DNA from 2 places in the Shewanella sp. SW24 genome. Region 1 is predicted to be linked to the other one. Evidence: riboswitches for the same ligand, from Rfam matches in the RefSeq annotation. Region 1 holds a riboswitch; the other holds the start of a gene.
The links. A riboswitch is a leader RNA that binds a small molecule or an ion and turns the genes downstream of it on or off. The one in region 1 is predicted to bind cobalamin.
Positions count from the first base shown of each region.

Region 1 (14,990 bases):
TGCTCGAAAATGCCCCAAAAACCGAAATCGATAACGTTATCCGCATCATCAAAACAGCGGGACTACCGCTCACTCTCGCAGATTTAGGGCTGAAAACCTTTATCGAGGCCGAGTGGCGCAAAGTGGCTGAGATAGCCTGTGCAGAGGGCGATACTATGGGCAATATGCCGATGAAATTAACCGCAGATGATGTCTATCAAGCCATGATAGCCGCCAATGCCATGGCTGAACGCTATAAAACAGCTGAAGCTTGTTAACCGTAACAATATGACGTGTACTCCGCAGGTGGCAACCATATGATTTTATTAATTAATACTACTGAAACAGTTCCTGCTGCCACACGAATTTACCGTTCATCCTAGGCTTCCTTGCCACATAATCAATGGCAAGGGAGTCCACAACAAACAAGACATTTCCACCCTCGATGCCAAAGCTGGCATTTACGCTCTATTTGTTAAACGCTTGGAGGCACATATGGCTTATGCAACAACCAATCCCTTTACGGGAAAGCTCATTAAAGAATTTCCAAATGCAACAGATACCGAAGTCACACAGGCGATAGAATCCGCCCATCAGGCATTTTTAAGCTGGCGAACCACTCCCTTTGCCGACAAGGCCGCAATACTGTCTAAGGCAGCGAAGATCCTCAGAGACAACAAATCCAAATACGCCAATCTACTGACCTTAGAAATGGGCAAAGTCACAGCAGAAGCCGAAGCTGAAGTCGAACTGTCGGCGCAAATTTTCGAATACTACGCCGAACATGCCGAGCGACTGCTGGCACCGCAAAAACTGCCGGTTGCCGATCCCGCCGAAGGTGAAGCGATACTGGTTAATGAGCCGCTGGGCGTATTATTGGCCATCGAACCTTGGAACTTTCCCTACTACCAAATTGCGCGCATCTTAGCGCCGCAGCTTGCCGCCGGAAATACCTTACTACTCAAACATGCATCCAACGTGCCCCAGTGCGCAGCGGCCTTTGAAGGCTTAATGCGCGATGCCGGACTGCCCTCAGGTGCATTCCAAAATCTGTATGCCACCCGAGAGCAGATAGAACAGATCATCAATTCACCCAAAGTGCATGGTGTTGCGCTCACGGGATCAGAAGATGCGGGATCGATCATTGCCGCTCTGGCGGGTAAGGCACTGAAAAAGTCCACCCTAGAACTGGGTGGCGCAGATGCCTTTATCGTACTTGAAGATGCCGATCTGCCTAAAACTATCGACTGGGCTGTGTTTGGCCGTCACTGGAACGCGGGACAGGTCTGTACATCATCTAAGCGGATGATCTTAGTTGAAGCCATTTACGATGAATTTATGAAGGGTTATATCAAGGGGATCGAAGCGCTAAAAGCGGGCGATCCTATGGACTCGGCCACTACGCTAGCGCCGCTGTCTTCCCAAGGCGCGGCCGATGAGTTGAAGCAGAAGATCCGTGATGCCGTAAAACACGGCGCAACCGCGACCGAAGTGGGTCCTAAAGTGCCGCAGCAAGGCGCCTTTGTGCAGCCAACAATACTGACAAACCTGACGCCAGATAACCCCGCCTACTATTGGGAATTCTTCGGCCCTGTGTCCAGTATCCACAGGGTGAAGGATGAGCAAGCAGCGATTGCCATCGCCAATGACTCACCCTTTGGACTGGGTGGCTCAGTGTTTACCGCCGACACCCAACGCGGGCTGGCGGTCGCTAAGCAGGTTTCCACAGGCATGATGTTTGTCAATCATCCAACTATGGTCAAGGCCGACTTGCCCTTTGGTGGCGTGCGCCGCTCAGGTTATGGCCGCGAGTTGATTGATTTAGGATTGAAAGAGTTTGTAAACCACAAGCTGATTAATGTGGTCGACATCAACGCGCCTTTCTAAACGCTTAGAAAATAGCAACATCTGACTAAACGCCTGACGGAATAATCTGTCAGGCGTTTTATTTAACGTGCTTTATCCAAGGCATCACATAAGGCTTGAACGCCAAGTAAAGCTCTGGGCGTCGCGCGGTGTAATAAATCGGCATTGAGTTGATAAATATGCTGTTTCTTCACGGCAGGAATTTCTGGCCATTGGCGCCAATCAACCCCTTTCACATTACCTTCTTCTTCACTCTGCAAAATCACCTCGGGCAAGGTCAGCAAGACGTTTTCTAAACTGACTTGCGGATAATCACTGGCAGCATCGTAAAACACATTTTGTCCATGGCACACACTGATGATCTGTTGGATCCAACTGTTTTTAGAGACTGTCATCAAGGGGGTCGACCAGAGTTGATAAAATACCTTAGGTTCTGATTTTTTAGCATTTTCAACCCGCAATCGGATAAGCTCAGCGCGATAAGCGGCCGCAGCCTTGCTTGCTTCTTCAACATGCCCCGTAAGTTGGCCTAACTCTTCAAGCTCCTTGGCGACGCCTTCTAAGGTTTTAGGATCGCTACCATAAAGGTTAAATCCTAACGTCCTAAGCTGGTTGATATCTTCGGCTTTATTACCCGAATCCCACACCACAATCAGATCGGGATTAAGCTCCATCACCCGCTCCATTTGAATGCCGTAGTAACCGCCAATACGCGGGATATTTTTTGCCGCCTCGGGATAATCCGCATAATCGGTTGCGGCCACAATCGTATCGCCCGCGCCTATGGCGTAGAGCATTTCTACCGCGTGGGGCGAGAGCGCAATAATGCGTTTAGCGGGCTCGGCCAATACGCTATGGGGAAGAAACAGACTGAGCCCAAAAACGAGTCCAGCTAAGTGTCGCTTAATCATGATATGCCTTAGTATTTATCCCCAAACCGCCTGAAGATGCAGGCGTAGTAGCTTCAGGTCACTTGGGGTTATAGAGTTAAACTAGCTGCTCTGGCCAGCCATAGTGTTCGATATAAGTTTGTAGATTCTTGGGGCGATACTGAGGATCTTGATCCCAGCGGGCCTTCACCGAATGATGCAAAAGTACTGGGACTTGCTCAGGGTCGAGTGGTCGCAAATATTCCTGTTTTATCCGATAAAAACTGCGTCTCGAGTCATGTAAGGTCGCGAGCGGATTTGGATGCACACTCGCGGCTAAGTGTGGCTCTAGGCTTAAATTAAATTTCTGCGCCTCGGATATCATCCACAACAGTGCAATATCCGACAACAATGAACCGTCTTTATCGGGTTTATAACTGCCGCCAATATTGCTATGGGCGCCCGCAAACCACACTTGCTGCATGTCCATATTGTCACGCAGTTGCCAAATGGTCGGCTCAAAATCACTGCGATGTTCATCTATGGCTAAGGCATGGCGGGCAACGCGCACATTGCGGCCAATTTTAGTGTCGTAAAACTCGTCTTTATCTTCGAACAAACCTAAAAACGAGATAGGGATCCCCATAGCGCCCACGGTATCCCACACGCCAACAAACTTGATTTCCCGAGATTCATGACTGTATCTCGCTCTAAATTCGAGGGATTTTTCACCATCAGGCGCAAAGGGCGCACTGCTTTTTTTATAGTGGTCGAAAGCTTGTTGAATCAACGCCGCATCGGGGCGTTTAAGTATGCCGCAGTTATTAATCAAGCCACACAAACAACGCACAGTGTAAGCACCACGGCTAAAACCAAAGAGGTAAATCTCATCGCCGGGGGAATAGTTTTGCACTATATAGCGATACCCATCCATGATGTTTTTATGTAAACCGCGTCCTGTCGCACCGCCAATGGCTTGATCGTAATAGGAACCCACGCCCCAATCATAAAATACCTGCTGGGGTTTGCCATCAGCCGCTATCGGGCTAATCGCCCGCGCGAGGCGCAGCACATTGGTGGGGAAATCGACCTTAAGATCTTTCTCGGGTCGATTCCAAGTCCCATCGGCACAAATCACAATACGTTTATTCATAGGATCATCCTTGAGAACACTTTGAACGCTCAACGGTTAGTGGCTAACCTATAGTCGCTAACAACAAATTGTCGCTAGTCACTAATAGGCAGTTACTCGTCCTCAAACTTAGCGCATTTTATGCCTGTGCTAAAGCCATTCGCGCGTCTTACTTAACATTGCAACCAACAATGCTGCGTCACTTATGCGCCGACTTTTACAAGGTTCGATTAGTAGTCAAAACCTTGCTGTGCCTTGATACCCGCTTCGAATGCGTGTTTCAACGGTTGTACTTCGCTGACAGTATCAGCCAGCTCGATAATCGCCCGATGACAAGCACGGCCCGTAATAATCACATGCTGCATGGGTGGACGATTTTTAAGTGCGCTAAGGACACGTTCCACATCTAAATAGTGATAGCTCACCATATAGGTGAGTTCATCGAGCATCACGCAATCTATGCTCTCATCTTGCAGCAGGGCTTCGGCGGCTTCCCAAGCGAGTACTGCGGCGGCGGTATCTTTTTCTTTATCTTGGGTTTCCCAGGTAAAACCTGTGCCCATTACATGAAACTCAACCCCTGCACCTTCGAGTAAATTACGCTCACCGCACTCCCAAGTGCCTTTGATAAATTGCACGACCGCGGCTTTTTTACCGTGACCGACGGCGCGGGCCACAGTGCCAAAACCTGAGGTCGATTTGCCTTTACCGTTACCGGTTAACACCAGCAGAATCCCCTTCTCCTCTTGGGCGGCGGCAATTTTAGCATCCACACCGGCTTTCACTTTTTGTTGGCGAGCCTTGTGGCGTTCGGCCTTGATTTGCGCTTGTTCGTTGTAGTTTTGTGCTGTCATGGTCTTCTCTTCACTCTGCTGCTAAAAATGTCTGCTTCTAAAACTTATGTTTCTAAAACTTATGTTTCTAAAACTTATGTTTCTAAAATTGGCTGTAATTTTTGCATGTCTAAATGCTCAGCTAACACATCGGCTAAACGATCGAGCTGCTGCTCACGTATTTGATTGATATCTATCGCCTTAGCATCGTTTAATCCCGCCCAGCGCAAAATCAACTGACACGCATCCGGGCTATCAAACAGCCCATGTAAATAAGTGCCAAGGATTTGCCCGTCATCACTTTGCAGGCCATCGGCAAAGCTCATAGATGTGGAATCAGGGATTAACTGCAAGGGCGCATTCGTTTGTTCAAGCCTAGGGATAAGATAGCTTGATTCACCGCAGTGGATTTCATAGCCCTTAACAGCAACCTTTTGCCCAAGTAACGTTAGCTCACCGCTCACTCGCCGTAACTGTTTTTCGGCTTTCAGTTCTGTGCTCAGCGGCAGGTAGCCAAGTCCTGCGGTATCACCCGCACTGTCTTCAATGCCTAAGGGATCGGCAATGCTTTGGCCTAACATTTGATAGCCGCCGCAAATGCCGAGCACTTTGCCGCCGTAACGCAGGTGTGTGGCGATATCTTTATCCCAGCCTTGCTGGCGTAAAAAGGCTAAATCGGCGCGCACATTCTTACTACCGGGTAAGATCAATACATCGGCAGCGGGCAAATGAGTCGCGTGACTCGCGGCTTGGGTTTGCAACGACACATAATCAAAATCAATATCGGGATGCAGCCGCAGCGGATCAAAATCCGTGTGATTACTGATCCTCGGGTACACTAATACCCGCACTTTTAAGCGGCTGTTAGCGCCTTTGGTCGGCGAGCTTATCAGCGCATCTTCGGCATCGAGATGTAAATCATGCAGATAAGGCAACACACCTAAAACAGGCTTTTGAGTATAAGCTTCAAGCCAATCGAGCCCTGATTGCAGCAGGCTAATATCGCCACGGAAACGGTTGATCACAAAGCCCTTTACCCGCGCCTGTTCGGATTCTGATAACAAGGCCAAGGTCCCGACCAAATGGGCAAATACGCCACCCTTATCGATATCAGCAATGATAATCACAGGACAATCCACGGCTTCGGCAAATCCCATGTTGGCAATATCACCTTCGCGCAGATTGATCTCCGCCGGACTGCCCGCGCCTTCCACCACTATGGTTTGATACTGGGCCGTCAATCGCTCGAAGGATTCCAGCACAGCGCCAAGCGCCATTGCCTTGTAATCCTTAGATTTAGGCCCAAAAAAGGCCGAGGCTTCGAGTGTTGTCAGGGCTTTGCCATGAACGATAATTTGCGCGCCCGTGTCCGAGCTTGGTTTAAGCAGTATGGGATTAAAATCGGTATGGGGCTCAAGATAACAGGCCACGGCTTGCAAGGCCTGTGCGCGGCCAATCTCGCCGCCATCGACAGTAACAGCGCTATTGAGCGCCATATTTTGCGGCTTAAAGGGCGCAACCTTAATCCCCTGACGGGCGAGCAAACGACAAATGCCTGCGACTAAGGTGCTCTTGCCCGCATCCGATGTAGTGCCCTGCACCATCAAGACTGCCGCGCGCCGAGGTGAATTAACCGCAGGCGTATTAATTGCGGGCGTATTAACTACAGTAGTGTCAGCGGTATCGAGTGCATTAGCACAGGCTGTGTTGTCTGTGTTTGGAGAGGACATAGGTTTAAAAGGCTTATTCTAGTTTGCAGTCATTAACATAACAGCTCAGTCTAAAAATCACTTAAGTATGCAACTTAAGCTTAAAACGTGGACTGAGCCCAAAGTCTAAAGTGGTTTCAATGCTAAGGGTAAACCAGCGACCACTAAGGTGACATTATCCGCTAAGGTCGCCACGGCTTGATTTAACCAGCCCGCTTCATCGACAAATTGTCGGCTCAACTCACCTAAGGGTACTATGCCAGAACCGACTTCGTTACTGATCAAAATCACCACTCCCTCAAGCTCGACGAGGGAATCCACAAAAGCGGTTTTCTCGGCCTGCCAACTCGCATGAGCTTTATCGTCAGAGGTTGAAGTGGCAGAGGGTGAAACGGCAAAGTCAGTCGCATTCCACTCAGTCGGCGCGGGTTCATCATCGATGTTAACGTTCGATGCAAGTAATTGATTCGTTAACCAAAGAGTTAAACAGTCTACTAAAATCACTCGCCCAGGTTTTGCTAACTGTTTTAACAGTGCAGTGAGGGCGAGCGACTCTTCAAACAATTGCCATTCGATACCATCGTCCGATCGTCCCGCTTGATGCTTGGCGATACGTGTCGCCATTTCATCATCTAGCGCCTGCGCCGTCGCCACATAGCAGGCATCGAAGCCAAGCGCAGTGTACTGACGCACTAAGGCTTCGCCGTAACGACTCTTACCGCTACGGGCGCCGCCTAGGACGAGGTGGATCACAGTATGTTACCCACAACGAGCAATACAAAATAACACACGATTTCAGATATTTGTTGCGCCGCGCCTAAGGTATCACCCGTGTAACCGCCAATCTGGCGTCTAAAGATCACTATGATCAAACGGCGCAGTCCTATCATCACCAATAGCAATGACAATGCCGCTAACCCCTTGAGGAATAACAGCACTAATACGCCGCTGGCGATCAGGATAAGCAGCTCATTAATGCCTTGATGTTGCGATAGCGGCTTAGACTTACTGGTCTCGTCATCGCGGACATATTTTTCACTAAAGATGATACTGGCTGATACCACACGGCTCACTGTGTGCGCGACGATAAGTGCAGAACCCGCGACTACAGGATCGTACAGGGCCAACTCGACTAACAACTGCCATTTCAGCAGCAGGGCCAACATCAGTGCCAGTGCGCCATAACTGCCAAGGCGCGAGTCTTTCATGATCCGCAGCTTGTCTTCAGCCGTCCAACCCCCGCCAAAACCGTCGAAGGTATCGGCGAGGCCATCCTCGTGGAATCCGCCCGTGAGCAAGACGCCAACCAACATAGCTAAAAGAACAGAAACGCCAGCGGGGAGCCAGTTCTGCGTCAGCCAAAACACTATGGCGCTTAACAAACCGACCAGAAGACCGACGAGACCGAAATAACGGCTGGCCTTATTCAACTTATCGCTATCGACTTCGACCCACTTAGGCATAGGAATGCGGGTAAAATAGCCCATGGCAACTAAAAATAAATCTATCTCTTTGTGCCAGCTTTCGCGTTCTGACATAAAGCATCCTTAGTGAATTCACACTTGCTGCAAGGTTTAAAATTAAAACGGTTGGCTAAAGGCTATTATTTTAAATAAGTAAAATAAGCGACTTAGCAGAGCACATCATACAACAGCCTCAATCCCCGCATCACTAAAACTCGCCATTTGATTGTAAAAATTTACTGAGGCTTGAATAAGCGGCAATGCCAACGCCGCCCCCGTACCTTCGCCTAATCTCAGCCCTAGGGATAATAAAGGTTTAGCCTGCAAAAATTCTAACATTCGCAGATGACCTTGCTCATCGGATTGATGGGCAAAAATCAAATAATCACGCACATTGGGGGCGATTTGCACTGCGACTAATGCCGCCGCTGTCGCGATAAAACCGTCCACGACCACCAGCATTTTACGTTCGGCGGCGGCTAACATAGCCCCCGTCATCTGCACAATTTCAAAGCCTCCTAGGCAAGCTAACACTGACTTAGGCCCAGTTAAAGCGCTTTGATGCAGCAATAACGCGAGCTCAATCAGCATCAGTTTACGTTCTAAGGTTTCGCTATTAATGCCAGTACCACGGCCAACGCAATCAATCACATCCAGCTGCATAATCGCCGCCATAATGGCCGCAGCAGAGGAGGTATTGCCTATGCCCATTTCACCAAAGGCGACTAAGTTACAACCCGCTTGATGGTGACGCTCAATCAAATCGCGCGCCATAGCAAAGCCTTTATCGACGGTTTCCAACGTCATCGCGGGTTCTAAATGGATTGCCCCCGTTCCAGCGCCAAGACGTTGATCGATAATACCTTCAACTCCTTCAACTGGCGTTAACATACCGCAATCGATCACTTCGAGCTTAAAGCCCACCTGCCGACAAAAAACGTTAATCGCCGCGCCGCCATGGGCAAAGTTTTGCACCATTTGGTGAGTCACTTCGCTAGGGGCAATCGACACGCCTTCTGCGGCAATGCCATGATCCCCCGCAAACACTAACATAGTTGGATGGACTATTTTGAGCACATCCGTTTGTGGCTGCTCCGTTTTTTGCAAATCAGTCGTTTGCACGCGGGCAATCTGCAAGGCTAAGGATTCGAGCTGACCTAAGGCGCCGGGCGGCTTAGTCTTAAGATCAATTTTCTGCAGAATCACCAGATCCTGCGCTTTACTCACAAGGCTTATTTGAAAAGACACGGCTGACTGAGACATCCACACTCCACTTTGTAATCTACATTAAATAACCACAACGCATCCCGCGTCTATGACGAACATGTCCAATTGTGCATTTCCAATCGCGGGTGGGATATCAACAGAAATACTGATTATCCCGTCAGTCTGCACTTACGGCATGACTCAAAGATGACGACTTAACTCTGGGTTTACGTCCTGACTAGGTGACTACGGCATGACCTTGTATTTACGGCATGACTCTACGCTTACGTAAAATCAGCAAAAAGAACATGCTACCTATGGCGGCCGTGATAATGCCCACGGGCAACTCTTGATTACCCAATAAACAGCGCGCTAATACATCAATCCACACCATAAATAATCCGCCCACCAGCGCCGTTAATAAAATCGGCTGACGACCGGGAAACAGCATGCGTACTGTGTGGGGGATCATTAACCCGACAAAACCGATACCGCCGCATGTAGCCACCAAAATAGCGGTAATCAAGGAGCAGAGCAGCAACATATTGAGCCGCAGCTTAGGCACATTCACCCCTAAGGTATGCGCCGTTTCATCCCCCGCCTGCAACGCCATGATCTGCCGTTTCATGCCTAAAATAATGAATAAACTCGCACCAATCACCAGTGTCGGCAGTACTAACAAGGACCAACTGGCCTTAGCGAAACTGCCTAAACTCCAAAACAGCACAGAGGCTGTCGCCTGCGGACTGGCGAAATACAGCAGCAGACTCGTTAATGCGCCGAACATAAAGGAGGTCGCCACACCAGAGAGCAACATGCGCTCCACTTGGCTATTGAGCCCAAGCCCAGACAAAGCAAGCACTATCAGTACCGACAAACTGGCGCCAATAAAAGCGCCCAAGGGCAAGCTAAACCAAAGCAAACCAGACAAGGCGCCCGAACCGCTAAAAAGCCCAGAATGTGCCGCCATGCCCGCATTATCAAAAAATCCAGAGCCAGTGAATAAGGTCAACATCACCACAGCACCAAAGGACGCGCCAGAGCTAATGCCAAACAAATAGGGATCGGCGAGCGGATTGCGAGTCACGGTTTGCAACACACTGCCCGCCAGTGACAAACCCGCACCCGCCACAAAAGCCAGTAAAATGCGCGGTAGCCTGAGCTCCATCACAATGCGCTCAGTCATGCCATTGGCTTGAGTGAGGTTCGTCGCCTTATTGATAAACACTTGAATAACATCAGTAAAACTGATGTTCGCCGCACCAAAACTCGTCGCGGCAATAGGCGTTATCAAAGTGATGATACCTAATACGAGCAGCATCAGTTGTTGTCTCGTCAACGGTGTCACGATACGCCCCAAATATGAGATGAAATATTGTTTACTCCCCTGAGTCATCCACCCTCGCCTCGCTCGTTCAGGCCATGATCTACATGGTGGTAACCATAAAAATAGCTGATTAAGGGCTTTTTATGTTGTGGATGGGGCGATACCTGAGCACACACGCCAAACACATCGCCAATTCGCGCCTCGGTTAATACTTCGGTTGGCGTCCCCATAGCGCTGACTTCCCCGTTATGGATCAACAACAAACTATCGCACAGGGCACTGGCTAAATTAAGATCATGAATTGAGGCAATCACGCTAATCCCAAGACTACGCACCAATTCGAGGATTTGAATTTGATAGCGCACATCGAGGTGGTTCGTTGGCTCATCGAGGATTAAAAGTTGCGGCTGCTGCACTATGGCGCGGGCAATCAAGGCGCGTTGCTTTTCACCGCCGGATAAGTGCTCATATTGTTGGTGCATCTTATGGCTCAAGCCAACTTTCTCTAAAGCCTTAGCAATACGCTCAGTATCACAGCTCGAATTGGTATCAAACATGCCCTTGTGGGGCGTTAAGCCCATGCTGACCAATTGCTCTGTGGTGAGGTCAAAATAGTGCGGTGTATCCTGCTGCACTACGGCGACGCGACAGGCAAACGCCTTGGGCGACAAGCGCTCAATATCTTGATCAAAAAGGGTAATTTTGCCCTGAGTCGGGCGAACAAACCGATACAAACAGCGCAGCAAACTGGACTTGCCCGCACCGTTAGGGCCAATCAACCCCAGCATCTGCCCCATTGGCAGCGTAAAGTTAATATCGGAAAGTATGGTTTTGCCATCGATACACCAGCTCAAATGACTCACATTGAGCGCGACTGACGGGCTCAATGATGGGTTAGTGTCATTCACGGGGCTATTAGTTTGGATTGCGGAAAGTTTCACCTAAGCGGCGCTCCTATCGAGTCCAAACCTGTATAAAAAAGGTTGTGCATATTGTCATCTGCTCCCTCGAGTCACCCGCTCGAGAACTAAGGCTGCACGCAGCGATAACAGAAATAGGCAGGTCTCCTGACTCGTAGGGAAGAAGATTCGAGATCTTTTTCACTACTCACAGTTGCGGGCACAGTTCGGGCTGACTGACGAGCAGTTCCCCGATTCCCTATTATGTTTGGGTTGATATGCTCTTTGTTAACAACGCCACTGTGAATTAAAACAACGGAGCGATTCGAACAAAGAGAGTCTATTCCCAACACCTATTTCTGCGACGTTATCACTCATTGCGCATGTAATACGCTATCTGGTTCAAACGTCAGGGAAAAGCATTATCCTACATCTATACCATTAGGCAATGCTGTTTAAATCAGAATATTTTCATGTCAGCTTATTCTCGCCAAACGATCACGCCTACATGATAGCGCCGAGATAGTGAAATAAGGCCTCAACACCTGCGCCCACTAGGCCAATCTAAACGCCAATAGCAGACACCCTGTTCATCTTGCAGCACATTAATGCTCACCACGGCCGCCACGGGTAAATCGAGTTGACTATAAAACCCCACCGCCCGTTCAACCCCTAGGGCACGCGCCATTAAGTGACGGATCACCCCGCCGTGGGTCACGACCCACACTTGAGTGGCTGGCATATTGTCAGCGGTTTCATTAACGGCACTGTTTTCATTACCCATTTTATGTGAGTCAAGGGTCAATCGTTCAAACTCGGCGGCGAGTATCTGGTCAATCGTCCCATTCACCCGCGACTCAAAACTTGCCATAGTTTCACCATTAGGCAGCGGAGTTTGCCAAGGGTTTTGCCAATACGCAGCTAAGCGTTCGCCCTCTTGTTGATACAGTTCATCGAGCCGACAACCGTCCCAATCACCAAAATCAATTTCCTGTAAACCCGACAAACACTGCGCCTGCAATGGCCTTGACTCAGATATCAGTGCCGCCGTCGAATGCAACTCGGCGGCAAAAGCGTGGGCAAAATCGGCGCAGCGGCGTGAAATCGAGCTATAAATCGCGCTACACACGCTGGCCTGTGACTCAACTGCTGCCGACATTTGTTGCCAACCCTTTTTACTCAAAGGCACATCCACACGACCCCGCAAAATAGCGCCGCCTTCACACTCACCGTGGCGTAACAATAACAACCGAACTTGTTTCATATATGCCTTTTTAGTTAGGGACTAGATGCTAGGAACTCAAGCCAAGTGCCTAAATTCTTGATTCTCGATTCTCGCTCCTAATGCCTTTGACTTTCATCTTGCCCTGACAATCATAAGTCGCGTATTATGGACGTCTATACGTTTAAATGTCCAAAGCAAATTTTTAAGAACAAGTATTCAAAAAATGTCGGCAGACGACAATAAAATGCACTTAGCATAACAATGGCCGATTTTTGGACTTAACTTAGCTGTATTTAAGGTAATTATTTATGACGATACCCTCAACCAAAGCCAGCCAAATATTAGCAGACATTCGCAAACAGCTTGCAGAGCGCATTCTGATCTTAGACGGTGCCATGGGCACTATGATCCAAGGCTACAAGCTGGAAGAAGAGGACTATCGCGGCGAACGCTTTAAAGATTGGCATACGGATGTCAAAGGTAACAACGACCTCTTGGTCTTGTCACAACCTCACATCATCAAACAAATTCACACCGACTACTTAAACGCCGGTGCCGACATCATTGAAACCAACACCTTTAACGCCACCACCATCGCCATGGCCGACTACGACATGCAGTCGCTGTCCGCCGAAATTAACTTAGTCGGCGCGCGCCTCGCCCGTGAAGCTTGTGATGAAGCCTTTGCTGCCACAGGCATTCCACGCTACGTCGCCGGTGTGTTAGGCCCCACTAACCGTACGTGTTCGATTAGCCCTGATGTGAACGACCCAGGCTATCGCAACGTCAGCTTCGATGAGTTAGTGACTGCTTACAAAGAATCCACTAAGGCGCTGATTGAGGGCGGCGCGGATATCATTATGGTCGAGACCATATTTGATACCTTAAATGCCAAAGCCGCACTGTTTGCGATTGAATCGGTATTTGATGACTTATTTGGTCAGCATTCTAAAGACAGATTGCCGATCATGATTTCGGGCACCATTACCGATGCCTCTGGCCGCACACTGACTGGCCAAACGACCGAAGCCTTTTACAATTCCCTTCGCCATATCAAGCCCTTATCTATCGGTCTTAACTGTGCACTTGGGCCAAAAGAATTACGCCCCTATGTGGAAGAATTATCCCGCATCAGTGAGTGTTATGTGTCGGCGCATCCGAATGCAGGCCTGCCGAACGAGTTTGGCGGTTACGATGAAACCCCAGAGGACATGGCGAACGTGATCGAAGATTGGGCGCGCGAAGGCATGCTTAATATTATCGGGGGTTGTTGTGGTAGTACGCCTGAACATATCCGCGTGATCCGCGAAGCGGTGAGCCGTCACGATCCACGTATTTTGCCAGACATTCCGGTCGCTTGCCGCTTGGCCGGTTTGGAACCACTGACTATCGACGCCCAATCCCTGTTCGTTAACGTGGGTGAGCGCACCAACGTCACAGGTTCGGCCAAGTTTTTAAAGTTGATCAAAGAAGGCAAGTTTGAGCAAGCGCTCGATGTCGCCCGCGAGCAGGTCGAAAGCGGCGCGCAAATCATCGACATCAACATGGACGAAGGCATGCTCGATGGCGCCGAGATCATGCACAAGTTTTTAAACTTGATTGCCTCTGAGCCCGACATCAGCCGCGTACCTATTATGATCGACTCCTCTAAGTGGGAAGTGATCGAAGCTGGCCTCAAATGTATTCAAGGCAAGGGCATAGTTAACTCGATTTCCCTCAAAGAAGGCGAAGCCAAGTTTATTGATCAAGCCACCTTAGTGAAACGCTACGGCGCGGCGGCCATTATCATGGCATTCGACGAGCAAGGTCAGGCCGACACTAAGGCGCGTAAAATCGAAATCTGTACCCGCGCCTACCGCGTGTTGGTCGATAAAGTCGGCTTTCCGCCAGAAGACATCATCTTCGACCCGAATATTTTCGCCATCTCCACTGGTATCGATGAACACGACAACTATGCAGTCGATTTTATTGATGCCATTAAAGCGATTAAAGCCACCCTGCCCCACGCGATGATTTCGGGCGGCGTATCGAACGTGTCGTTCTCGTTCCGCGGTAACAACCCAGTGCGCGAAGCAATTCACGCGGTATTCCTCTACCACGCCATCAAAGTCGGCATGGACATGGGCATTGTCAACGCGGGTCAGTTAGCCATTTACGACGATATCGATCCTGAGCTTAAAGTGCGGGTCGAAAACGTGGTGCTTAACTTGCCCTGCCCAGTGGAAGGCTCGAGCAATACTGAGCAGTTACTTGAAATCGCAGAGAAATTCCGCGGTGATGGCGCGCAGGTGGGCAAGAAAGAAGATTTAGAATGGCGCAGCTGGCCAGTAAGCCAACGCTTATCCCATGCGCTCGTCAAAGGCATTACCGAATTTATCGATGAAGATACCGAAGCCGCCCGCCAAGAAGCGAAACGTCCACTGGATGTGATTGAAGGCGCCTTGATGGACGGCATGAACGTGGTCGGCGACTTGTTCGGCTC
Region 1 is NZ_JAKKSH010000028.1:2,726-17,715, reverse strand. Features, by position in the region: gene L5M17_RS18520 (glycerol dehydrogenase) at 1-257, shown strand, start outside; gene L5M17_RS18515 (NAD-dependent succinate-semialdehyde dehydrogenase) at 475-1,866, shown strand; gene L5M17_RS18510 (cobalamin-binding protein) at 1,929-2,756, opposite strand; gene L5M17_RS18505 (DUF2235 domain-containing protein) at 2,833-3,867, opposite strand; gene cobO (cob(I)yrinic acid a,c-diamide adenosyltransferase) at 4,077-4,700, opposite strand; gene L5M17_RS18495 (cobyric acid synthase) at 4,775-6,409, opposite strand; gene cobU (bifunctional adenosylcobinamide kinase/adenosylcobinamide-phosphate guanylyltransferase) at 6,515-7,141, opposite strand; gene L5M17_RS18485 (adenosylcobinamide-GDP ribazoletransferase) at 7,138-7,926, opposite strand; gene cobT (nicotinate-nucleotide--dimethylbenzimidazole phosphoribosyltransferase) at 8,032-9,114, opposite strand; gene L5M17_RS18475 (FecCD family ABC transporter permease) at 9,323-10,453, opposite strand; gene L5M17_RS18470 (ABC transporter ATP-binding protein) at 10,450-11,325, opposite strand; cobalamin riboswitch at 11,424-11,600, opposite strand; gene L5M17_RS18465 (histidine phosphatase family protein) at 11,822-12,547, opposite strand; gene metH (methionine synthase) at 12,817-14,990, shown strand, end outside.

Region 2 (14,990 bases), on a different contig from region 1:
AATGGCAGACCTTCACGGAAGGCGGGCTCATCGATTTGTATAATGCCAATACCGGCATTTTGTAAGTCCACCACTTCATCACGAATCGCCAGCGCCAGCTGAGTCGCAATCACATCGCGGCCGATATCTTCACGGGCGAATGACCAATGCAGAATCGTCACAGGGCCAGTCAGCATGCCTTTTACAGGCTTGTCGGTGAGACTTTGGGCAAACTCGGCCCAATCAACCGTCATCGCCCTTGGACGACTAACATCACCATAGATCAACGGTGGCTTAACACAGCGTGAACCATAACTTTGCACCCAACCATTTTTGGTAAAGCCAACGCCCGCAAGCTGCTCACCAAAGTATTCCACCATATCGTTGCGCTCGGCCTCACCATGAACCAGTACATCGATACCGAGTTTAAGCTGGCGGTCGATAGTATCGCGGGTGACTTGCTGCAATTGCTCTGTATATTGTGCATCACTCAGATCGCCCTTGCGCCAACGACTGCGTAGTCCACGGATTGCCGGTGTTTGTGGGAAGGAGCCAATGGTGGTGGTCGGCAACAGAGGTAAACGGTATTTCTGCTGCTGCACAGCTTGGCGTACGCTGAAATCACTGACGCGCTCATAATCGGCAGATGTCAACGCGGCAACGCGGGCAATCACTTGACTGTCGGCGGCCTGCGCTTTCGCCTCACGGCGTGCCAAACAGGTTTGCACAATCTCTTTTGCCGCGATAGATTCAGGTGCCAGTAGCAATTGGCGCACATTGGCCAGTTCGAGTAATTTTTGCTTCGCAAACGCGAGTTGTTGACGCAGCGCGGGCTCAAGCGTGGCTTCCACCTCTAAATCCACAGGGCTGTGCAGGAGTGAGCAAGAGGTACCAATCCACAAGCGATCTCCTAGATCACGGGCAACCGCGCCTATGCGTTCGGCAATCAAATCCGCCTCTGCCGCCCACACGTTGCGACCATTGACCACACCCGTCGACAAAATTTGATCTTGACCAAGCGCATTGGCAAAGACTGCCAATTGATCCGGCGCTGTGACTAAATCGACATGCAACCCCGCAACAGGCAAAGCCGATACCAGTGCTTGATGGTGTGCGATACCGCCGTAATAACTGGTAAGAAGGATCTTCACCTTCGTAATGCTGAGGGCTTGATACGCCTCAGTGATCGCCGCTTGCCATTCGCCATCCAATTCCAATGCGAGAATGGGCTCATCGAGCTGTACCCATTGCACTCTCTGAGCAGCAAAACGCGCCAAAATGTCAGCATAAGCAGTTAATAAATTGGGTAATAAGCTCAACTTATCAAACTCTTGGCCCACGGTTTTAGCAAGGAACAAGTAGCTAACAGGGCCGAGTAGCACAGGTTTTGCTTTATAACCTAAGGACTGCGCTTCGCTGACTTCATCAAAGAACTGCTCATAGGCAATCGAAAACTCTTGGTTTTGGCTGAGCTCAGGTACCAGATAGTGATAGTTAGTATTGAAATACTTGGTCATTTCAGAGGCTGACGCATCTTGGCCCGTTGGCGCTCTGCCGCGGGCAACGCGGAATAAAGTATCGAGATCGATTGCCCCTTCACCACGATGACGCTCAGGAATGGCATTTAAAGTCGCGCTTAAGGTCAGCACTTGATCATAAAAGGCAAAATCACCTACGGGAACTTGCTCAATGCCCGCAGCAGCTTGCCACTGCCAATGGGTGCGGCGAAGTTCACTCGCCACTTCACGTAATTCCGCCTGAGTGCTCTCGCCACGCCAGTATTTTTCTAAGGCAAATTTCAATTCACGACGACGCCCAATATGGGGAAACCCAAGACTATTTAATTGCATACTCTATCTTCCTTTATTTGAGATAAGCCACATTCGGCACTTGCACCCACCAGATTGTTTTCTCTTAGCACTTTTCAGCACTTCAGCCTTGATAAATAACAACGGGCGTCTGGACGTCTAGAAGTTTATTGTGTTAGTCTCTATTCCAGCAACCGAATTGATTTCAAGCACAACATGAGCGAAATTCACTTGGAGTGAACATGATCGAACTAAGACACCTGCGAACCTTAATGGCCCTGAAAGAAAGCGGCAGTTTGGCGGGCGCAGCCAAAAAACGTTTTGTCACTCAATCCGCCCTCTCCCACCAGATTAAGGAGTTGGAGCAAAGGATTAACTCGCCCATTTTTGTGCGTAAGAGTAAGCCACTGTCATTCACCCAAGAAGGTGCACGCCTGTTGCATCTGGCCGAAGAGATTTTGCCTAAGGTGTTAGAAACAGAGACAGATTTGAAGAATGGGCTGGAAACCGAAACCAATCAGTTGCGAGTCGGCATTGAGTGCCATAGCTGTTTTCGCTGGTTAATGCCTGTGATGGAGCAATTTAGACAAGATCATCCGACAGCCGAGTTAGACTTGTCGAGCCGTCACCTATTCGACTCGCTCAATGCCTTAGAAATGGGTGAACTGGATATTGTATTAACCTCAGATCCTGTGCCTGGGCATTCACTCGCCTACCAGCATTTGTTTGATTTTGAAGTGAAGTTAGTAGTTGCTAAGGATCATCCTTTAGCGAAAGAAGCCTATGTCACCCCTAAGCAATTAGCACACTTGCCTATTATCAGTTATCCAGTGCCGTTGACACGTTTAGATATTTATCGCCACTTTTTAGAGCCTGCGGGCATAGAGGCAGGCGAGCAAAAAACCTGTGATTTAACCATGATGTTATTGCAACGCATCGCCTGTAAAGACGGCATAGCCGCACTGCCAAGCTGGTCGATTAATGAAGGACATGGACTGAGTCTCGCTACGGTAAAACTCGGCCAAGAAGGTCTGAAACGACCGCTATTTGGTGCCTATCGCCGCCACAGTGCTAACTCTGCATTGATCCAAAATTGGTTACAACTGGTGGCGAGGGAAGGTTTATCCCGCCAGCAGAAGACGAATTAATGCGGGTGACATAGAGTAAAAAGCCTGCGAATGCAGGCTTGTTTATTGAGTCAAATGACTATTTCATAGCATCGACAAATTACAGCGGATTCATCAACAATCCACGCATAGACAAGACACGGCGCAGTATCAACCCTGATGAATTAGGATTACGGGTCTGACGCAAATTATGGGCGATCATAAATTCTTGACGCAGATCCTGATCGAGATCTAACGCCTCGAACGCTTCGATGGTTAAGGTCTGTTGTTGATTATCAATCAATGACTTAATCACACTTAAAGGAAATGACTGTTCGGCATTAGCATTTAAATAGGCAAATGCGGTCAGTGCGATAATTTGGCCGAACACACTGAACAGAGCTAAGGTTTGTACTTCGTCAGCATCAACCTCCACACCTTCCATATCCGCTAAGCTATCTACCGCATCCGTTGCAATATCTTCAGTCAACTTCCAATAACCTTGGACCAACTTTTTATAGGGCTGTGGCAGTTCATCGAGGCGTTCTTTTAAATAGAACGTAAAGGCGTAGCGATAGATATTAACTTGACCTAAGCGGATCAAAGCTTCTTTCAACGAACGAGTTTTGTGATTTTCCACTACAGCAGCCTGTGCGGAATTACTGCGCATAAGCATGTGCGCTGCCAATGCGGGATCGCTCGAGATAATGTCAATCACATTACGAATGTCGCCTTCAGCAAGGATCGCTTTTTTGAGTGGAATTAGAATTCCTCGGCGGCCAATCACTTGCTCTTCGTTCGCTATGATAGCTCTAACTTGAGTAAAAACCTGTTGCTCAAGATCAGTCATAAGACACTTTACACCTGTTTATTAACAATAAGATGATTCGGTTACAGCTCACATCATACCTAAAATACTAAGAATTTCAGCCATAAACAGCAGAGTAAAATATAAATTACTCCTATTTAGTAATGACTGCCCGCTAACACTATAAATAACGACAATTAAACCACTCTACTAAAACGATATTCAAGACTATACCTATTTTAAGATTTATTCTTTGAACTCAGCGTAAAAAATAAAAAGCCAGACTGAGTCTGGCTTTGTTATTAGATAACTCATTAATATTTAGAAGCGGTAGCCCACAGTGAAACGAATATCGCGGCCTCGACCAGAGTAATAACTATCACCCCAAAGGCCACCGTAATAGCCTGCGCTGACATAGTCTTTATCAAATAGGTTATCGATACGCAGGCTGGCAAGCCAAGCATCACGATTGTAGTTCAAGGCTAAATTACCAAGCACGTAACTTGCTAGCTTATCACCTTGATTAGCGTTATCGCCTTCGATAAAACGATCCCCCGTGTAGATAGCTTCGGCAAATACTTGGAAATGCTCAGCAAAATCCATGCTGACATAACCGCGTCCCGTGTGTTTTGCCACCCAAGACAGCTCTTTGCCATCGTTAGCACCATCGGTAAATTCGGCGTCGGTATAGTTATATTCCAGCCCGAGTTGCAGCGCTTTAGTGATCTGCCAATCCCAATCGGCACCCGCGCCATAACGACGAGAAGCGTCGGCATTAACGTTTGCACCGTTGAAATTTCCACCTATGGGTTTAACTGCACTCGAGTCATAAACAATTTCATCCTCTAAATCGAGACGATATAGGCTGACTCGTAGGGTTTGACTAGCGACAGCCCAATCCCAACCCGCCTCATAGGAACGGCCTGTTTGCGGCTTTAAGCCAAATACGCCCGGCGATGTATAAGCTTGCTCATCCACTTTGGCAAAACGGAAGTTATCATCGGCGCGCACATAGAGTCTGTGTTCCGCAGTTGGGCGGTAATTTAAACCCAGTTCGAATGCGTGGGCATTTTCGTCTAAATCCATGCCATTAGGATAGACATTGCCATCGACCAACTCATCGGTCACCCGCGCATATCGTCCACCCACAACGTAACTTAAAGTATGGCTTAAAGGCACTGTAGCTTGTAGATAGGCGCTTTGCATTTGCTGCACATTACTGCGCGCCATAGTGTCAAAATCAGCCTTGCCACGGCTGATGTCTAAACCTGTGACTAGGCTTAGCTCACCTTGACGCGTGCTGTAATTCGCTAACGCTTTAGGGCTAAACATTAACAGTGAGCGTGTGTTATGGCTGTTCGCCCCCCAATTAAGAGAAGACACTAAGGTATCGCTGTAATCTAAATCCGCCGCCAGCGCCCAGTTTTGATTAAGCTGATGCTGGTAACCCGTTCGCGCCGCAGTGGTCATCTCGTGGGCATACTCTACCTTATTTGATGAAGCACGGGGATCGTCTTTAAATTGCTTTTCAGTAAGCGAGCCCGGATTTTCACGATCGTTATCGTAGTAGCTGGTTTCAACAAAGAAGGAGTCTGTGGCTGTTTTATATTGAATGCGGCCAAGAATAGAGCCGGTTTCGTTGGCATTATGCTGGCGATAGTTGTCACCTTGGTTGTAACTACCGGTGAAAAAGTAACGCCAATCTTTGTTAATCGCGCCAGACACATCACCACGACCTTCATAGGTATCAAAACTACCGCCAGATAACTGCACGCTGCCGCCAGTATTTTCAGGGGACTTAGTGACAATATTAATCACCCCGCCCACGGCTTGATCGCCATAAAGTACACCTGCACTACCCGATAAAATTTCAATACGATCCACTTGATTAAGCGGAATGGCATTAAGGCTAGGTGCGGCGATATCGATATTATTGAGACGACGACCATCAAGTAAAATCAGCGTGTTATTAACGGCAGTGCTGGCGCTAAAACCACGCATAGCAAAGCTAGTTCCAATATTGTTATCCGAAATTTGAATACCGCTTTGACCGCGTAAGACGTCGGTCAAATTAGTCGCGCCACTCATTTCAATCGCGGCTGCATCAATCACATTCACATTGGCGGCAATATTTAAGGGGGTCTTATCAGAGCGGCCGATCACGACAAGATGCTCGTCAACTTTAGCTGTGCTGGTATCGTCAGCCGCCATAACGGGCGCGATAATTGAAAAACTGCAAAGGCTGCCGATCAGCAGCGCGATTTTTGTTGGATTTGTTCCCATTTTACCTTTAACTCCTGCAAGGAAAACGGGGCATTGACGCCACGATACCGTTAATTCAGTCGTAAATACTGACGGTGATTATCGCATTTTGAGATCTGCCCACCGAAATCTCAAAAACACCTTTAGGGCCGGTCTCCGGACTTAGGCTATGTTAATCCATTAAAAGTTAGATTAACGCGAGACTGACCTTTCACATTCTGACTTTCGGGTTCACTCTTGAACACACCAATCAAACGCGGTCTTCTCTCACCTTTTACCGTTGCGGGGGCAGTGCCAGAATTTCACTGGCTTCCCGATTATCTCACGACACTATCATCGTAAGCACCACAGAAGGTTGACTCAAAATTAGGTTCAAAGGGCGTACAATCTGTTAACGCCCAACAAGGCTCAGAGCATATCAGACCTGAGCGCGCGCATTATAGACGTCTATACGGATGAAAGTCCATTAATCTCAAGTTAGCGAGAAAACTCACATGAGCTAGAAAACACCATCCCAGTTTTTTGCCGCAGGTTTTGGTCTGTCTTTGCTCAAAATCGCCTGACGCTGCTCAGGGGTTTCGCATTGGGCAACGGGGGTAAAATCCAGCGGTTTAATCACTAACGAGTCAGCAGGTTGCACTGGCGACTTGTCGAACATTGGCAAATTCATCGACCAAGAGACCAGCTCCCCCTTTTCGCTGATGCCAACATAACCGTCATCTGCGCCATCTAACCAAGTGAGTCGCGGAATACGTGCAATCAACTTCTCCACATTTTCACGGTTGGCGCGATAACCAACAGGCACCACTTTGCCATCGGGACGCGTAAACACAAAGGAGGCAGGCCCTCGAGTAATGACGCTGCCTTCCTGCCAATATTTATCAAGAATGTCTTGGGCATAGTGAAACCCAAACATATGAGCGTAATCAGTATCGTCGGCCACAATTTGCGGCACGGCCTTATCCCGCAGTAATAAAAAGCCTGAGCCGATGCTGATAATCTCTTTTACCCCTGTGATATCGGTTTTTTTAATCCAATCGACACCACAGTTAATCCCATCGCCCCAAAAATGCGCATCCCCCGTAGGACTTAAAATCGCAAAGGCACAATTGTTTGCCGTCATACTCGCCACATCCTTTAAAGCACTGCGGATCGAGTAAGCATCACTGCGCCAACCCCAACTCACCACAGTGCCGTCCTTTTTCAAGGCGGCATAGGTGTGTTGAAAATATTCGATCTTCGCTACATCCGTAAGCTGCGGGAGTAACTTTTTCATATTGGTCGACTCTTCAACCTGCCCCCAAATCACCGCGCTACCTTCTTTTTTGAGGGCGACAAAACTGCGTCCTCTGGCAAAGATATCGACAACATCAACTAATTGATCCTGCACATGTAAGCTATTGCCGCCGTAGGGGCCATAACCCCAAGTGTGTACCTTGCCATTAGCATCAAGGGCCGCAATGGCCTCTTGATTAGCGAACAACTTGGTAATATTGGTCATGCGGTTTTGTAGGGCTTTGTCGAGGCTATATTTCCCTGCATTGCCCCAGTACACCGCAGTGCCATCTTGACGTAGCGCGGCAAACCCGTCCTTAACTGGGACGATTTGCTTAACTTGCTTAAGCTGCTCCGGCACCTCGCGGCTATCACCGCCAGCATAACTGTCACCCCAAGTGATCACCTCACCGGATTTAGTTAACGCCGCAAAGGCCGAACTGTTGGTGACCACAGTCTCGACTGCGGGTAAATCACAAGGAATATGGCGATACTGTGGACTCGGATTTTCCTTAAATTGGATGAGTTTACCGTTATCAAACTGTAGCAATGACTCGTTATTACTTTCCACAACGGCCATAGGTTGAGGATCGCTACAGCCAGAGATCTGCATGGCAACCATGCCCACGAGTAAAACCTTAGGCCAAGTGATTCGATGAGTGAGCATTACTTATTTCCTTATATTTGCTTGGAGATGTCATTCAATGTTGTGCAGCGGACAGAGCGAGAATGGATTTACCTAACATCGCCTAATGTCAAAAATGGGCAGAATTCTAGCAGCTTGTTGATAAAAAGACGAAAATGCTCACAGTTTACTCTGCAAGTCCCCTACACAGGCTAGCGCCTAACTGATGGCATGCTATTCTAAGCCCCCATCACCGCTGTTTAAAGGAGTAACAGTATGACTCGCCCTATTATTCTGGATTGCGATCCCGGCCATGACGACGCTATTGCGCTCATTTTAGCTCTTGCCCATCCAGAGCTGGTTCCACTGGCCGTCACCACCAGCGCCGGTAACCAAACGCCGGATAAAACGCTCAATAATGCCCTGCGGATCTTAACCTTATTAAATCGCAGTGATATTCCTGTCGCTGGCGGCGCCGTCAAGCCATTAGCTCGCGAATTAATCATTGCCGACAATGTCCATGGTGAAACCGGACTCGACGGCCCTGCATTGCCTAATCCAAGTTTTAGCCCTCAAGCCATTACCGCAGTTGAATTAATGGCGCAGCAAATTCGCCAAAGTCATCAGCCAGTAACCTTAATTCCCACAGGACCACTCACCAATATCGCGCTTTTGCTCGCCAGCCACCACGAATTACACGCCAAGATCGAACGCATAGTGCTAATGGGCGGCGCAGCCGGTGTCGGTAATTGGACCCCAGCCGCCGAATTTAATATTTTTGTCGACCCTGAAGCCGCCGATATTGTCTTTAAATCCGGAATTCCCATTACCATGTGCGGCCTCGATGTAACTCATCAGGCGCAAATCATGGATGAAGACATAGAACGCATTCGCGCGATTCAAAATCCAATTGCTCAGTGCGTCGCCGAATTATTGGATTTCTTTATGATTTACCACAGAGATCCTAAATGGGGCTTTATTGGTGCGCCATTGCACGACCCCTGCACTATCGCTTGGTTGCTTAAACCTGAGCTATTTGAGGCGCAAGATTGCTGGGTAAGCATTGAAACCCAAAGTGAGTTGACCTTAGGCATGACAGTGGTCGATCGCTATCAGCTAACAGGTAAAGCCGCCAATGCGACTGTGCTGTTTGGGATCGATAGGCAAGGCTTTGTCGATTTACTGGTAGACAGTTTACGCGTCTATGATGCAACTTATCTCAATCGCAGATAAAAATGACAGTGAGTCTTCTATGAGCCAGATACTCGTTATCGGCAGTGCAAATGCCGACCATGTGATGAAATTTGAGTACCTGCCCGCTGCAGGGCAAACCTTAATGAGCCGAGATTACCGCCTCGAACAGGGCGGCAAAGGGGCCAATCAAGCCGTCGCCTGCGCGCGCTTAGCCAAATCAGGTTCACGCACTGATTTTATCTGCCATCTCGGCCAAGACAGTATCGGCGATAATATGCGTCAAAGCTGGATGAATGATGGCATCAGTGCGGAAGGGATCCGCCAAATAGCCGGACTGAGCACAGGCACTGCCATGATTTTTATCGGTGATAACGGTGAGAATACGATTGGCGTTGCCGCAGGTGCCAACGCCAGCCTTTCACCCGATGACTTAGAAGCTCATTACGCCCTGTTTGCTAATGCGGAGTACTTGTTAACACAATTGGAAACGCCCGCTGCCACAGTGGCAAAGGCGCTGCAAATAGCCAAGAATCTTGGCGTGACGACTGTACTAAATCCCGCTCCAGCGACGGCACTTGGCCAAGATGTACTCAAGTGGGTAGATATTATTACCCCCAATGAAACCGAAGCAGAAGCCTTAACGGGAGTTGAGATCAACCATATTGATGATGCACACATGGCAGCGCAACTTCTCCACCAGCAGGGAGTAAAGATTGTGGTCATTACCTTAGGTAGCCGTGGCGCATATATCAGCAGCCCAGGTTTTAATGGGCTAATACCTGCGTTTGAAGTGCAGGCCATAGACACAGTCGCCGCAGGGGATACCTTCAATGGCGCCTTAGTTGTGGGCTTAAGCGAGGGCATGTCGATTGCTGCAGCCGTGGGATTTGCCAATGCAGCCAGTGCCATTACTGTCACTCGCCCAGGTGCACAACGTGCGATTCCCTATCGACAGGAGCTTTCGTACTAAAAACGTAAGAAGTTCTGAAATAGACGCCCTGCGTTAGAACAAAAAATTATCATTTATAAACCAAACACATAAATAATAGTTCCTGAGTACTTAGTTCACTAAAGCTAAGTACTCACCTATGTTTACCGCTAACAATTTTGCCGCCAATAACGATGCTAGCTTTCAACCGAAAGTTGCATATACATAATTTACACGCTGATTTCATTCCCATTTAATGAAGATTGCTTATGCTGGCAGGTGCATGTCCGAGTCAAAACGGCTCGGCTACCCTTGTTCAAATAAGGAAGTACCAGATGAAAGCAAAAAGCACAGCTTTACGTAACGTGACCAGCACTAGCCTAATCGGCCTAGGATTATTATTCGCTAGCCAAGCGAGTGCCAACGAATGTGAACTGAAAATTGCCGCCACTGATGCAATGCAATTTGACACTAAAGAGCTGTCAGTACCTGCAAGCTGTAAAGAAGTGACCTTAACCTTAACCCACTCAGGCACTTTGCCAAAAGCAGCCATGGGCCATAACTGGGTATTAACTAAAGCAGCCGATATGTCAGCAGTAGCAACTGAAGGCATGAGTGCCGGTCCTGATGCAGCCTATGTCAAAGCCGGTGATACGCGCGTTATCGCACACACAGATTTAGTGGGCGGTGGCGAATCAACGTCTATCACCTTTAGCACTGCCGGTATGAGCGCTACCGAAGCCTACCAATTCTTCTGCAGTTTCCCAGGTCACTGGGCGATTATGCAAGGCAGTTTCAAGTTAAAAGCTTAAAGGAATGGCCTAGCCTCACCTTAAGTTAGTCAATAAAAAAGCGGATCTTAGGATCCGCTTTTACATTTCAGCCATTGCATTTAGCCGCACTAATCCATCATGGTCTTGGTTGGATGACTAATGGCGCAAAGCTCGTCATCGCATTACCGTTAGCGCCGTTCAAGTTAGGATATTCAACCCCTTCCTGTAAAGTGTAATACACGTCGACAAAGTCATCGTCATTGGTGAACCAAGCATCCGGCATCACACTTAAAATACCATTGGTGATTTGCGGGATCAGCGCATAACCCTGAGCTTCAGGATCGGGGATCGACTTTAAGATCTGCTCCGCCGCTTCCAACAGCTTAGTGGCCAACACTTTATAGTTAGTACCATCGTCATGCTCCATTAAGATCATGTCCGCAGCCGCCCAACGATAACGCTCCCAATGTATGATGATTTGATTCGGATAATAGGTCGTATCCGCATAATCTAAATAGGGCATTTCGACGATATCGAGCACAGGCTCTTCACGGCTCGGGGCAACCCCTGTCACTATGCCGTAAATTTCGGCACGACCAGAAATCCACGGCTCATGGTCATCCTTCAAGGATATTTGCTTGATCACTGTGGTTGAAATCGGCTTGTCTGCCACCGCCTGTGTTTGCGCACGGCTCAGTAGCGCGCCCTCTTTTTTCGCTGACTGCGCCTCGGCAAATGTCGCCCGCATCACCTCTAAGCCAGCCACAAAGGCTTTTTTGCTATCGATACCGACCACAAACACTGGCTGCTGCGGCAGGTTATACACGTCTAATTGATGCACTTGCCCATGAATATCAAAGGCTTCAATATAATCCCACTGACTCTCGTCACCATCGGGCTCATAGGCAAATAAAGGAGACTCACCTTGCTGCCATGGGGTTAACATGGTTTCATCCGCCAGACGCACTTGCACCAGAGAATCTGCTTTGGCACTTAAGCCCTTCACTCGGCGAATCGACGCATCGGCTTTGGTGATCACATTATCATTGAGCCTATGCTGAGACAGAATGTCATCGGCATTCACTGCTAACTGATACTGGTTTATTTCAGTCTGTAAGATAGGCGCAAGCTGCGCATATTGATGGCTTAAATCTAACGCCAATGCCCGCTTTGTATTGGTTAACTGAGCTTGTGCATCCAAAGTCGAATCCTTTAGCGACGCTTGTAGTAAGCGTAACGCCTCTCCATCTAAGGCTTGGCCATAACTCAGGGTTGCCGAAGCCGACAAACACAGCAATAAACTGGATTGAAGTAGTTTCATAGGAGTTCCCTTACCTTGATAAAGTTAAACGTGCGTTCGAATTCCTTACATATGAGCACAGAGCAGCATCTAAGTAAATCAAATGATAATAGTTATCGTTAATTATTAGTGGTATAGGGTACGTAATCCCGACTAAATGCGATAAAAACAAGCTAATGACAGCATCAGTAGATCAGTCCAGCCGAACAGAGTGTATGAAGATAAACGAGGAAATAGAATGAAATGAATTGATATGCACAGTTTCGCGAGCGACAAAAACACAAAAGGCAGATCTTAAGATCTGCCTTTTGCTGTTCATCGCCAGAGTAACGTTTCAGAACCCGTTATGCGCGCCCTAACAGTCACACTGGCTTGATAAGACAAGGTTAAACAAATGAGTGTTACTCTTCGTCGAAATCATCTTCATCAAGATCTTCGGCATCAGTAGCCGCTTCAGCCGCTAATGCTGCGGCTAATTTTGCTTTAGCTTGTTTCTCTGAACGACGTTTATTGCGCTCAGTTAACGTGCCTAAAAACACTTGTAATTCAGTTAAGCCCCAAGCTTGCGCTTCGGCTTCAGTCGCAAAGCCATCGTGGCTCTTAGACACAACTGTTTTAGTTGATGTCATGCGACGAGTGATTTCAGTTTTCCAACCGTTGTCGCCCTGTGTCACGCGAAAATCGTATTTTTTGCCCTTGCTCATTCTGCTCTATTTCCTAAATGATGCTTGTCACGTTTGTCTTATCAAGCGAACCAAACGCTCATCATAAAACAAAAGGAGCGCAGTGTACTTGATTTCGGCCCAGAAAGATCGCCCAGATGAAAATATTCATGCCAGTTTCATCGACTCGCTCAGTGGAGTCAATGCTCACATCTAAAGCAACACTGTACATATATCCCGACCGTCCTCTGTCTAAGGCAGTTTATCGCAAGCTAGCGTGCCTTAGATAATCGTCGTGCAAACGGTATATATTCTTGTTTATGTCATACAAATAGGCTTTTTCAGTCACATTAACACTTTAGAGTTTCTGATTAATGTTAATAATTTACATCATTACTCATAGGTAAATCTGATGAAACTACGCCCTATTTCGTCGCTCTCACTCGGCCTGTTAATTGCCACGAGCGCTTTATTAGCCGGTTGCAATAATGGCGATGATAACGCCGCAGTCACGCCACCCACCAGCAAACCCGTTCCAGCTCAAGTGGGAGAAAGACCCTTATTCCTCGTACGTCAGATGCAAGACAGCACACTTAAAACCCGCTTAGAACAATGCACCACTGACAATTTTTATCGCAGCGAATTTTCCATAGGTCACCGTGGCGCGCCAATGAAATTCCCTGAGCATACAAAGGAATCCTACCAAGCGGCTATCGATTCGGGCGCAGGCATAGTCGAGTGTGATGTCACCTTCACCGCCGATAAAGCTTTAGTTTGCCGCCACTCACAGTGCGATCTTGCCAGCACGACCAACATTTTAGCCATACCCGAACTTGCCAATAAATGTTCGATCCCATTCACTCCTGCTGATGCCGCCAATGGCGTCAGCGCATCGGCAACCTGTTGCACTAGCGATATCACCCTCGCCGAATTTAAAACTCTCAAGGGTAAGATGGAAGGCAACAATCCGAAAGCGACCACTGCGGCCGAATTCATCAATGGTACCCCAAGCTGGCGCACCGATCTTTATGCTGGCAATGGCACCTTAATGACCCACGCTGAAAGTATTGAAATGTTTAAAAAAGCCGGTGTGAAGATGACGCCTGAGCTAAAAGCCGCCAGCGTATCTATGCCCTTCGATGGTTTTACTCAGCAGGATTACGCGCAAAAAATGTTGGATGAATACACGGCGGCGGGCGTCAATGTTTCGCAAGTATTCCCCCAGTCATTTATTTTGGATGACATCAAATATTGGGTCGCCAACGCACCTGAATTTGCGAAGCAAGCCGTGTTTCTCGATGACAGATACGATTATAACAGCGCCTTTGATCCGCAGAACTCTGCCACTTGGTCACCATCAATGGCGGATTTAAAGACCCAAGGCGTCGAAATTATTGCGCCGCCACTCTGGGTATTAGTCGCCTTAGATGCGGATAAGAAAATCATTCCTTCGGAATACGCTAAGGCCGCTAAAGGCGCTGGGCTTAAGATCATCACTTGGTCGCTAGAACGTTCTGGTTTATTAAAAAATGGCGGCGGCTTTTACTTTCAAAGCATTACCGAAGCGATAGATAATGAAGGCGATACCTTTGAATTACTTGATGTACTTGCGAAAGATGTCGGCGTGATTGGAGTGTTCTCCGACTGGCCCGCCACTGTGACTTACTATGCTAACTGTATGGATTTATAAGTCATCGATATAGAAAACAAAAAATGCGTTAACGATTAATCGTTAACGCATTTTTTTTATTGCGAAAATAATCTATATCTCGCCGCGAGCTATTTAAACAGGTGCTGGATATTCTTTAAATCGCCCTTACCTTCGGCAATTTCTTCAGGCGTTAAACCTGTAACTTCGTGCGGGAAAACTAACCAGTCTTCAGAGGCATGAATGTAATAGTCGGGTTTTAAAGGCACTGCGGTATTTTTTGGCTTGTAATAAGGGCAAGCGATACGGATATCGGTTGGCATATTCAAGCGCATCAGTTGGCTGAGTTTTTCTTTTAATGCATGAATACTACGGCCAGAGTCAAACACGTCATCCACAATCAACAAACCGTCACTCGCGTTCGCATTTTCAACGATGTAATGCAGGCCATGAACTTTGATTTCTTTGCTTTGTTTGTCGGTGCCAATCCCATAATAAGAAGAGGTACGCACGGCAATGTGATCGGTTTCAACTTGTTTAAAATCGAAAAACTCCTGTACCGCGATCCCGATTGGAGCACCGCCACGCCAAATACCCACGATAAATTGCGGACGAAAGCCAC
Region 2 is NZ_JAKKSH010000007.1:145,931-160,920, forward strand. Features, by position in the region: gene metE (5-methyltetrahydropteroyltriglutamate--homocysteine S-methyltransferase) at 1-1,829, opposite strand, end outside; gene L5M17_RS08125 (LysR family transcriptional regulator) at 2,030-2,935, shown strand; gene L5M17_RS08130 (HDOD domain-containing protein) at 3,015-3,743, opposite strand; gene L5M17_RS08135 (TonB-dependent receptor) at 4,023-5,984, opposite strand; cobalamin riboswitch at 6,093-6,328, opposite strand; gene L5M17_RS08140 (hypothetical protein) at 6,463-7,905, opposite strand; gene rihA (pyrimidine-specific ribonucleoside hydrolase RihA) at 8,140-9,096, shown strand; gene rbsK (ribokinase) at 9,116-10,027, shown strand; gene azu (azurin) at 10,321-10,797, shown strand; gene L5M17_RS08160 (DUF3103 domain-containing protein) at 10,895-12,079, opposite strand; gene L5M17_RS08165 (DUF3622 domain-containing protein) at 12,460-12,762, opposite strand; gene L5M17_RS08170 (glycerophosphodiester phosphodiesterase family protein) at 13,133-14,410, shown strand; gene L5M17_RS08175 (phosphoribosyltransferase) at 14,500-14,990, opposite strand, start outside.
Region 2: another riboswitch for cobalamin. It lies ahead of L5M17_RS08135 (TonB-dependent receptor); the one in region 1 lies ahead of L5M17_RS18470 (ABC transporter ATP-binding protein).